DNA from 4 places in the Pseudoalteromonas sp. BSi20439 genome. Region 2 is predicted to be linked to each of the others. Evidence: predicted binding sites of a transcription regulator. Region 2 holds the regulator's gene; each other region holds the start of a gene.
The links. Region 2 encodes LexA, which represses DNA repair genes until DNA is damaged. Its sites were predicted from a motif close to TACTGTATNNNNATACAGTA; they were not measured.

Region 1: ruvC (crossover junction endodeoxyribonuclease RuvC) is a predicted target of LexA. The motif match lies at 932-951, and genes of this name have one in related genera.
Region 3: dinB (DNA polymerase IV) is a predicted target of LexA. The motif match lies at 1,212-1,231, and genes of this name have one in related genera.
Region 4: P20439_RS05580 (DUF4007 family protein) is a predicted target of LexA. The motif match lies at 1,047-1,066, and genes of this name have one in related genera.

What each region holds. Positions count from the first base shown of each region.
Region 1 covers NZ_BADW01000216.1:7,065-9,274, forward strand. The annotation lists gene ruvA (Holliday junction branch migration protein RuvA) at 1-355, opposite strand, end outside; gene ruvC (crossover junction endodeoxyribonuclease RuvC) at 358-882, opposite strand; gene P20439_RS16200 (ABC transporter permease) at 1,015-2,210, opposite strand, start outside.
Region 2 covers NZ_BADW01000073.1:25,310-27,519, forward strand. The annotation lists gene coxB (cytochrome c oxidase subunit II) at 1-244, opposite strand, end outside; gene lexA (transcriptional repressor LexA) at 718-1,335, opposite strand; gene P20439_RS06960 (PaaI family thioesterase) at 1,524-1,967, shown strand; gene P20439_RS06965 (hypothetical protein) at 1,969-2,210, opposite strand, start outside.
Region 3 covers NZ_BADW01000117.1:40,089-42,298, forward strand. The annotation lists gene P20439_RS10985 (aldo/keto reductase) at 1-399, opposite strand, end outside; gene P20439_RS10990 (thioesterase family protein) at 412-843, opposite strand; gene dinB (DNA polymerase IV) at 1,243-2,210, shown strand, end outside.
Region 4 covers NZ_BADW01000059.1:11,805-14,014, forward strand. The annotation lists gene P20439_RS05575 (hypothetical protein) at 1-24, opposite strand, end outside; gene P20439_RS05580 (DUF4007 family protein) at 17-952, opposite strand; gene P20439_RS05590 (helicase-related protein) at 1,440-2,210, shown strand, end outside.

The DNA.
Region 1 (2,210 bases), on a different contig from region 2:
TTTTACCCACACCTGGCAATTTAACCAAAGCGGTAGCATCTTCATTATTTACGCAACTTACAAACTGCTGCGCCGACATACCAGACAAAATAGCTAAACCCAATTTTGGCCCTACGCCATTGGCTTTTAACAGCTCTCTAAATAAGGCTCGTTCGGTTTTATTATTAAAGCCAAACAATAACTGTGCGTCTTCGCGTACTACAAAGTGAGTGTACACAATGGCGTTGTCGCCGACTTTGGGTAAATCATAAAAACAGGTCATTGGCATCTGTACTTCGTAGCCAACACCACTCACTTCTAATAATATTTCTGGGGGCTGTTTTTCAACTAACACGCCGTTTAAGCGACCTATCATTGTTATTTCCTTAGACGTCCTCTAACGGTTTTGCTTGCGCTACCCGCTAGTTTTATTAAATTTTGTTCAGAGTGAGCATGGCAAATCGCAATCGCGAGTGCATCTGCTGCATCGGCTTGTGGCGTACCCGGCAGTTTAAGTATATTTTTAACCATATGTTGTACTTGCGATTTATCGGCACCACCGTTACCCACTACAGCTTGCTTTATTTGCCGTGCTGAGTATTCAAACACTGGTAAGTCGGCCATAGAGGCACCGACAATGGCAGCACCACGAGCTTGACCAAGTTTTAAAGCAGAATCAGGGTTATGCGCCATAAATACTTTTTCTATAGCAAAGGTTTCAGGCGAAAACTGCTCTATAAGCTGCGTAATACCTTGGTAGATCATTTTAAGTCGGGTGGGAAAGTCGTGATCGGCTAATTTAATACAGCCACTGCCTAAGTAAGTAAACTTAGCACCTTGGTGCGCAACCACACCGTAACCCGTTAAACGCGAGCCCGGATCGATCCCTAAAATAATGGCCAAACAGCATTCTCATTATTGTTATTTATTAATAATGCTAATAATGCCAGAGCACTGTATAAATTACCAGTACCAAGCCAAAACAAAAATGCCTACTTAAAAAGTAGGCATTTAAACTCTATTTGGCCAAAAAGTTTACGCCAATGCGCGCACTAAGCCTTGGGTGTTTTGTTTGAGCGTACGGGCAATCATAAAATAACCTAAACCTGCTACAAACACGCCACCAGCAACGGGGCCAATAATCCAAATATTTGGATGCAGCTTACCCGCCAAATCAAACATTTGCTGCTGCACTATTAACAGTGCAATGTCACTGAAAAATGCAGCTACCAGTCCGGCTAAACCGCCAAGCAATAAAAACTCATACAAAGTAGCATTTTTTATTAATCGACTTTTAGCGCCTAATGTACGCAATATTACTATTTCTTGCATGCGCTCACCTAAGCTTGCTTGCACCTGCGATATTAGTACCAACGCACCACATAACACCACAATAGCCAATACAAAACCAATGGCTAACGACACTTGCTCAATAGTCGACTGTATTTGCTTAACAAAATTATCTACATCTATTGCTGTAATAGTGGGGTATGAACGTAATAACTGGCTAAAGTCGCGCTTTTGCTCAGGCTCAATGCGTACCGATGAAATATAGGTTGCCGGAAAGTCGCTAAGTACATCTGGGCTTAAAATAATAAAAAAGTTAGGCTTGAGGGTAGCCCAATTTACTTTACGTACACTGGTAATTTTAGCGTCGAACGACTGCGCACCGATTAAAAATGTAAGCGTATCGCCTAATTTAACATCGAGGCGCTGCATCATTGACTCTTCCAGTGAGGCCTCGGCAACGGCGTCATCGCCAAACCACTTGCCATCGATAATGTCATTTTGCGAAGGGACTTCGTCAAGCCAGGTTAAATTGAGCTCGCGGCCAATGCCTGAGCGGGCTTCTTCGTCTTTTTTCTCGTTGTCTTGCAGTGACACTTCACGCGCAACCGCTTCACCGTTGACGGCATTTACACGACCACGAATAGTCGGGTAAAACTCCGACACCTGAATGCCTTTTTGTGCTAAATATTCATTAACTGGGTCCAGTTCATTTTGCGTAATATTCACTAAAAAAGCATTAGGTGCATCACTTGGTAATTGTGACTGCCAATCAGAAATAATATCGTTTTTAAGCACAATTAAAAATAACAGTAATTTAATCGCTAACGAAAAGCTAATTAACTGCACTGCATTAACATTGGCGCGCTTTTGAATAGACGCAATAGCCAACGACCAGCTGTTACCCGGCTTTAAGCCAAGCTTGCGGCCACCGCCAAATATTA
Region 2 (2,210 bases):
TGCTTTCATGAAACTGGGCAGGGACAGCCCCTTTAGATTTGCGATGATGAATGAGTGCCCAAAACATAATGGCAAACACGATCACCCCAATCACACAACATATTAAAAATATAGTCATGTGTAGTTGGTATACATTATTACTTATATCAGTTACGCCTTTACGCATATTATATTGGCTATTAGCAAGCACATTTTGCGAAAAAACTAACAATATAAGCCACAAGGAAGAACTCAGCTTACCCATGTGACGGCTCCTTTGATGCTATTGCTGACGCAAAGCGAAGGGACATACTACTTAAACGCCCATTCGTTATTTTTATTTTTTATAAGGGTGCTGGAGTTATTAAATGTGTGTGCTCAAAACGACTACGCTGTGAGTTATTTTTATTCCAGCTCTTTAATAACTAGTTAAAAAATAAACAATAAGCAAGGTGAGTATGAAAAATAAACAAGGGGTTACTTAAAAAAGTGCAGCAAAAAAGTAGTCACTAATGAGTTAGTTAACCTAAGAGTCAGGGGTGGTAAGGGGTAGCTTGAATAACAGCGGAAAAAATATAAAATTTTATGATTTAAAAATAATTAGGATAAATTTATTTATATATAAGTATTTAGCGATGTTATTTACAATAACAAAAGCGATTAACAAGCAGCACCATAAAAAATAATACAAGTAAAATCAGCGCCTAATTAATATTAAGCGCTAGTTATGCTTAACTATCACATCCAGTCAGCGTTACGAATAACACCTACCGCTAAGCCTTCAATATTGAAAGATTCATTTTCCAAGTCGACTTCAATGGCCGAAAACTCGTCATTTTCAGCATGCAGTAATACTTTTCTGCCGGCTTTTTCTAGGCGTTTAACCGTAACATCATCATCCACTCGAGCAACAATAACCTGACCATTTTCAGCCACTTGAGTTTTATGTACAGCGAGTAAGTCGCCATCCATAATACCAATATCTTTCATACTCATGCCGTTAACACGCAGTAAAAAATCGGCCGCAGGTTTAAACATTAAAGGGTCAATTTTACAGTGGCTTTCAACATGCTGTTGCGCCAATATTGGCTCACCCGCAGCAACCCGACCAATTAAAGGCAAGCCTAATTGCTCTGGCTCTTCTTCTTCAACAAGCTGAATGCCGCGACTCGCACCCGGCTTCATTTTAATTACACCTTTTTTAGCCAGTGCTTTTAAGTGTTCTTCTGCAGCATTTGCACTTTTAAAACCCAGTGTTTGTGCAATTTCGGCACGTGTAGGAGGCATACCAGTGTCTTTAATAAACACTTTGATAAGTTCGAGTATTTGCGCTTGGCGTTTTGTTAATGGTCGCATACAACTGGTTTTCCATACAGTACAATTAACTGTGAGTATATACAGTTATTTAAAAATCGCAAATATAAATTAATACCTTATAAGTCATGATGGCTAAACAATAAGATGCTTTAAAACCGCAATAATAAATGTAATTATTAGCAGCGCATTATCATATTAATTCTCAATTACTTATCCAAGGAGCTAGCATGAGTATTTGGCACCAACCAATTACATTAGAGTTTTGTAAGCAATTAGATCAAGGGATCACTGGCCAAGGCACGCTCATGAAGACCATGGGAATTGAAATCAGTGAAATTGGTGATGACTACTTAGTCGCCACTATGCCAGCCATACCTGAGCACCATAATCCAATGGGTATAGTGCATGGTGGTGCCAATGTCGTGCTTGCTGAAACAGTAGCAAGTTATGCCGCTAACTTTGTGGTTGATTTCAGTCGATTTTATTGTGTTGGGCAAGAGATCAGCGCAAGCCACTTAAAAGCGTCACGCAACGGCACATTAACCGCTACCGCAAGGGCTTATCATATAGGTAAACGCAGCTCGGTTTGGGATATTAAAATAACCAATAGCCGCAATGAGCTTTGCTGCGTATCAAGAATGACCGCAGCCGTAGTCGAGCGAAAAGGTTAAATTACTTTTCCAGAGGGTAAATAGTAACTTCTATGCCTGCGCCAATTGCAGATATGCGTAACAAGGTATCTGCATGCAAGGCCTGATTGAAACATTTTGGCGACGTACCCGACTCAAACCCCATATCAAACGTTCTGCGAGAACAGCTTAACCATTGCTTTAATGCATTGCGTGAACACGACTCGATTAACTCACACAAATGATTAATTGCTTTATCGGGTGTGGTTATTTCACCAGCTACTT
Region 3 (2,210 bases), on a different contig from region 2:
GTTTGGCCAATGTAATTGGTATAAGTCAATATAGTCGGTTTGTAAGCGCTTTAGAGACTGATCAACGGCATCAATAACAGCTTGGCGAGTAATATCACCGCCATCACGGATCCATGAAAGTCCATTACCGGCAATTTTAGTTGCAATAACAATGTCTTTTCGTTTTTGTGGATTACGAGCGACCCAATCCCCTATAATTTCCTCTGTTTTACCATAGGTATCGGGCGTGGGCGGAACTGCGTACATTTCTGCTGTATCAATAAAGTTAACACCACGTTCAAGGGCATAGGCTATTTGCTCATCAGCATCGCGCTGGGTATTTTGTACTCCCCAGGTCATGCTACCTAAACAGACTCTCGAAACACTAACACCACTACTACCTAATTGACTATATTGCATTACTAATCCTAATTATTCGTTTTCAGAGTTTGCTTTTAAAGCCGATAACAAAGGTTCTGTGATCGTCGCTTTTTGCCCTGTTTTAAAGTCAAACATCACCACTTTCGACATGCCTGTGGTGGTTATCGCATTTTGCGCATGACTAAATACACTGTAATTCATTACAAACCGGTCAGATTTTATATCACTAATAGTAATACCTACGCTTAATGTGTCAGGAAACGTCACAGGGCGTTTGTAGCGAATGTTATTTTCACTGATCACAGGGCCTGTGGCTTTAGCATTGATAGTATCAAATAAATTTAATTTATTTAAAAAATCGATTCTGGCTATTTCAAAATAACGAAGGTAAACACAGTTATTAACATGCTGTAGGGCATCCATATCGCCCCACGCTACAGTAATATCGGTATGAATAGGATGTTGTTGTTTAAACGTTTCCATGTATTAATAGCTCTTAGTTTTAAAGTATTTAGATTAGCAACATGGTCGGATGAGCTCAAGGGAATTATAGCGGGCAAAAAATTCGAGAGTTAAAATTGTACCTCTTTGAATTCATGACTATAGTAACTATTAACACACAAGGAGAGAACTATGCAGAATATAATTAATTGGTTATTGGCATGCACTGTTTTTATAGCTTCGTTCACTTGTTACGCTATGGGTAATGAGGCAGGAGCAATTATTTTGATTTTATTAGGCTTCTGTTTAGAAGTACTATTTTGGATGTATTGTTTTAATAAGCCCAAAAAAAATAGGCGCTCTTTTTAGATAACAACATGCTTGCTAATTAATAGCGATTCCACAATAATGGCTGTATAAATAAACAGTTGTTATTGTGTGATGAAAAAGTTTATTCATATAGACATGGACTGCTTCTATGCAGCCGTTGAAATGCGCGACAACCCTAAGCTTGCAAGCGTACCGCTGGCCATTGGCGGTAATAGTCGCCGAGGAGTGCTCTCTACCGCTAATTATATTGCCAGAGAATATGGTGTGCGTTCTGCTATGTCTAACTATCATGCCAAACAGCTTTGCCCCGATTTAGTTATTGTGCCCGGAAGAATGGCGGTTTATAAACAAGTATCAACTCAAATCCGCGCTATATTTAACCGCTATACTGACCTTGTTGAACCTCTTTCACTTGATGAAGCATACCTAGATGTGACCGACAGTACTGCATTTAAAGGCAGTGCAACGTTAATTGCTGAGCAGATCCGCACCGATATTTTTAATACCACAGGGCTGACCGCCTCTGCGGGGATTGCGCCAATTAAATTTATAGCCAAAATTGCTAGTGATGAAAATAAGCCCAATGGCCAATTTGTGGTATTGCCTGAACAGGTTGACTTGTTTTTAGCCCAATTACCACTAGGTAAAATTCCAGGCGTGGGTAAAGTAACCTTGGAGAAGCTTAATTTAAAAGGATTATACACGGGCCAAGATGTCCGAGAAAAAGGCGCTAATTGGATGCAGCAACATGTGGGGAATTTTGGTGTATCGTTATATCAAAAATGTATGGGGGATCATATAGGGCGGGTTTCAACTGAGCGGGTTCGTAAGTCATTGAGCGTGGAGCATACTTATGAATACAACAAAAACAGCCTTGATGAGTGCCTTGAACAATTACCGCAACTGTTAGATGAGCTCACTGTTAGGCTAAATAAGCAGCAGTTGCAAAATAAAATTAATAAGTTAAGTGTTAAAGTTAAATTTGCTAATTTTGTTGTGACCTCAGCAGATCAAGCGAATCATCAATTAAACACCGCTATTTTTAAAGAGTTACTCGCCAAAGCTTATCAACGTGGATT
Region 4 (2,210 bases), on a different contig from region 2:
TATTTCAATAATAGATTCAGACATTGTATTTGCCGTAATAGTCATTTAAGTATTTGAAAGTATTGTTTTTTACTGAGTCAGATATATTTACTTGTCTTAACCCTAATGAATCGACCCATGATATTTCTTTTTTAGTATGTTGCTGAGCTTCATCGAGTTTTTGACCTAGGCCAGCCTCAGATAATCTAAATATTCGGCCAGGCGAACACGGTTTAGTAAGCAACGAATCAAAATCAACAGTGCTCACTTTTGATTCAGTTGTTTCTACTTTAAAGAATTCGAGTAACGCATAAATAAATACTTCAATAGGTAATTCAGGCCTTTCAGTTAAATTACTGACGTAAAAAGAGCGACCGTTATCTTGTACTAAATTAAGCTCAGCAAGGGGAGACGTGAAATGATCTTCATCTATCTTCTTCGCTGTAGACTTAACCTTTTTGCTGTACATATTTAAAAAACAATCCATGTCTTTTTTTATAGTAGTAATGTTACCTACTTCACTTTTAACAAGACGTTTAGAATCTTCATAGCAATCATCAATCAATTTTGATTTTTCAAAATGCTGAACATTTGAATAATTAAAAAAGTATCGGTATGCAGTTAGGTGCTCATCATTAAAGTTTAACCAAAAGTGCAATAACCAAACAGAACCATGCAATTCGAGGTAAGGATCTTTGCCGTTGTCACCAAACAAAAAGTGCCCTTTGTTTTTCGTCACATTATGAAGGGTTTTATTATTTTTTCTGTCGCTTTCAATAATGCCGCTCGACTCAGCCCAATACTGAATCGCTTTAACCATATTTTTACCAACGCCAAGTTCTACAATAGAATGACGAATACTTTCTTCGTCAGAACTTGAAAAATTACCATTTGAATTCAAATGATTAACCGCTTTGAATAACCATCCATAGCGCAGAGGGAATGTGTCGTGTCCTGTAAACTTTGCTTTCATCGCCTTTAGAGTTCCTCTGGAGAAATTGTCCAAGCGGCGATATTAACGTGAATTAAGATTAAGAGGAAGGTTTCAAGCTAATTAAACAACAAAAAGCTGTACCTTTATACAGTTTCATTTAATTTATCTCTATTCCCTTGTAGATATAAGGGCTTTATTGTAAAGTTTTTGAATATTAAGATAAATAATCAAGTGCTCTAGCCTAGTACTGTACCTATAGTTAAGAGATAATGGAGCTATCATATTGATTTATATTAAAGGACTAAAATATGCTTACTAAGATTTTATCAAACTTCTCTGAAGATGAATTGTTAAGCTTTCTTCCTAAAAATTCAATAAATTTCGCACTTCAACTTGATGCAAAAGATAATCAGATATTTGAAAGTAGCTCCTATAATAAAAACAAGCTGGCCGGTATAGCCGCGACTGTTAAACAGGTCGACTTTATCCTTAACAGAAAAATTTTAGTAAACAAGTAGAGTATTGAATGTCTAGTTTAAAGAATCTTGTTTTAAAACATGTTTATAGAACAGGTGATGATGATTTATTTCATGATTTCTACAAACCTGTTTTATCAAAGGCTGTAAAATATGATAGGGCAGTAGGTTATTTTTCTTCTTCTATTTTAGCCGCAAATTTAAGAGGATTGGGTTCTATAATTCAGTCAAATGGAACCATGCGATTGATCATTGGCCACCCTTTAGAACGGGAAGAGTTTGAAGCAATTCGTTATGCAGTTACTTCTCCTTTAGAATTAGCACAGCAATATACAGCAACTCTACTACAGTGGATTCATTCAGATAAAGATGTTTCATCAAAAAGTCTGGAGTTGTTAGCCATTTTGATTGCATCAGGCAGGTTAGAAATAAAATTCGCGTTTAGAAGAGCTGGAATGTACCACGAAAAAGTCGGCATTATTTATGACTCTTATGGAGATGCTGTCGTTTTTCAAGGCTCTGCTAATGAAACCCCATCTGGAATGTTTGAGCATCTAAATGCTGAATCAATAAGTGTTTACAAAAGTTGGGAGCCGGAGTTATTTGAAGCATATGGAAAAGTCTACCAAGAAGGATTTGAGAAACTTTGGAATAGCGAACAAAAAAATACTTTTGTAGTCGATATTGGTTCTGATTTTTATTCTGAAGTATCTAAGTACGTAGAAAGCTCCCCTAAGCTTCAAACATTTTCATTGCTTGATATAGAAGGTATTGAAGAACAAATAGCAAAATATGAAGTAGAGCAAACAAACACAAACACT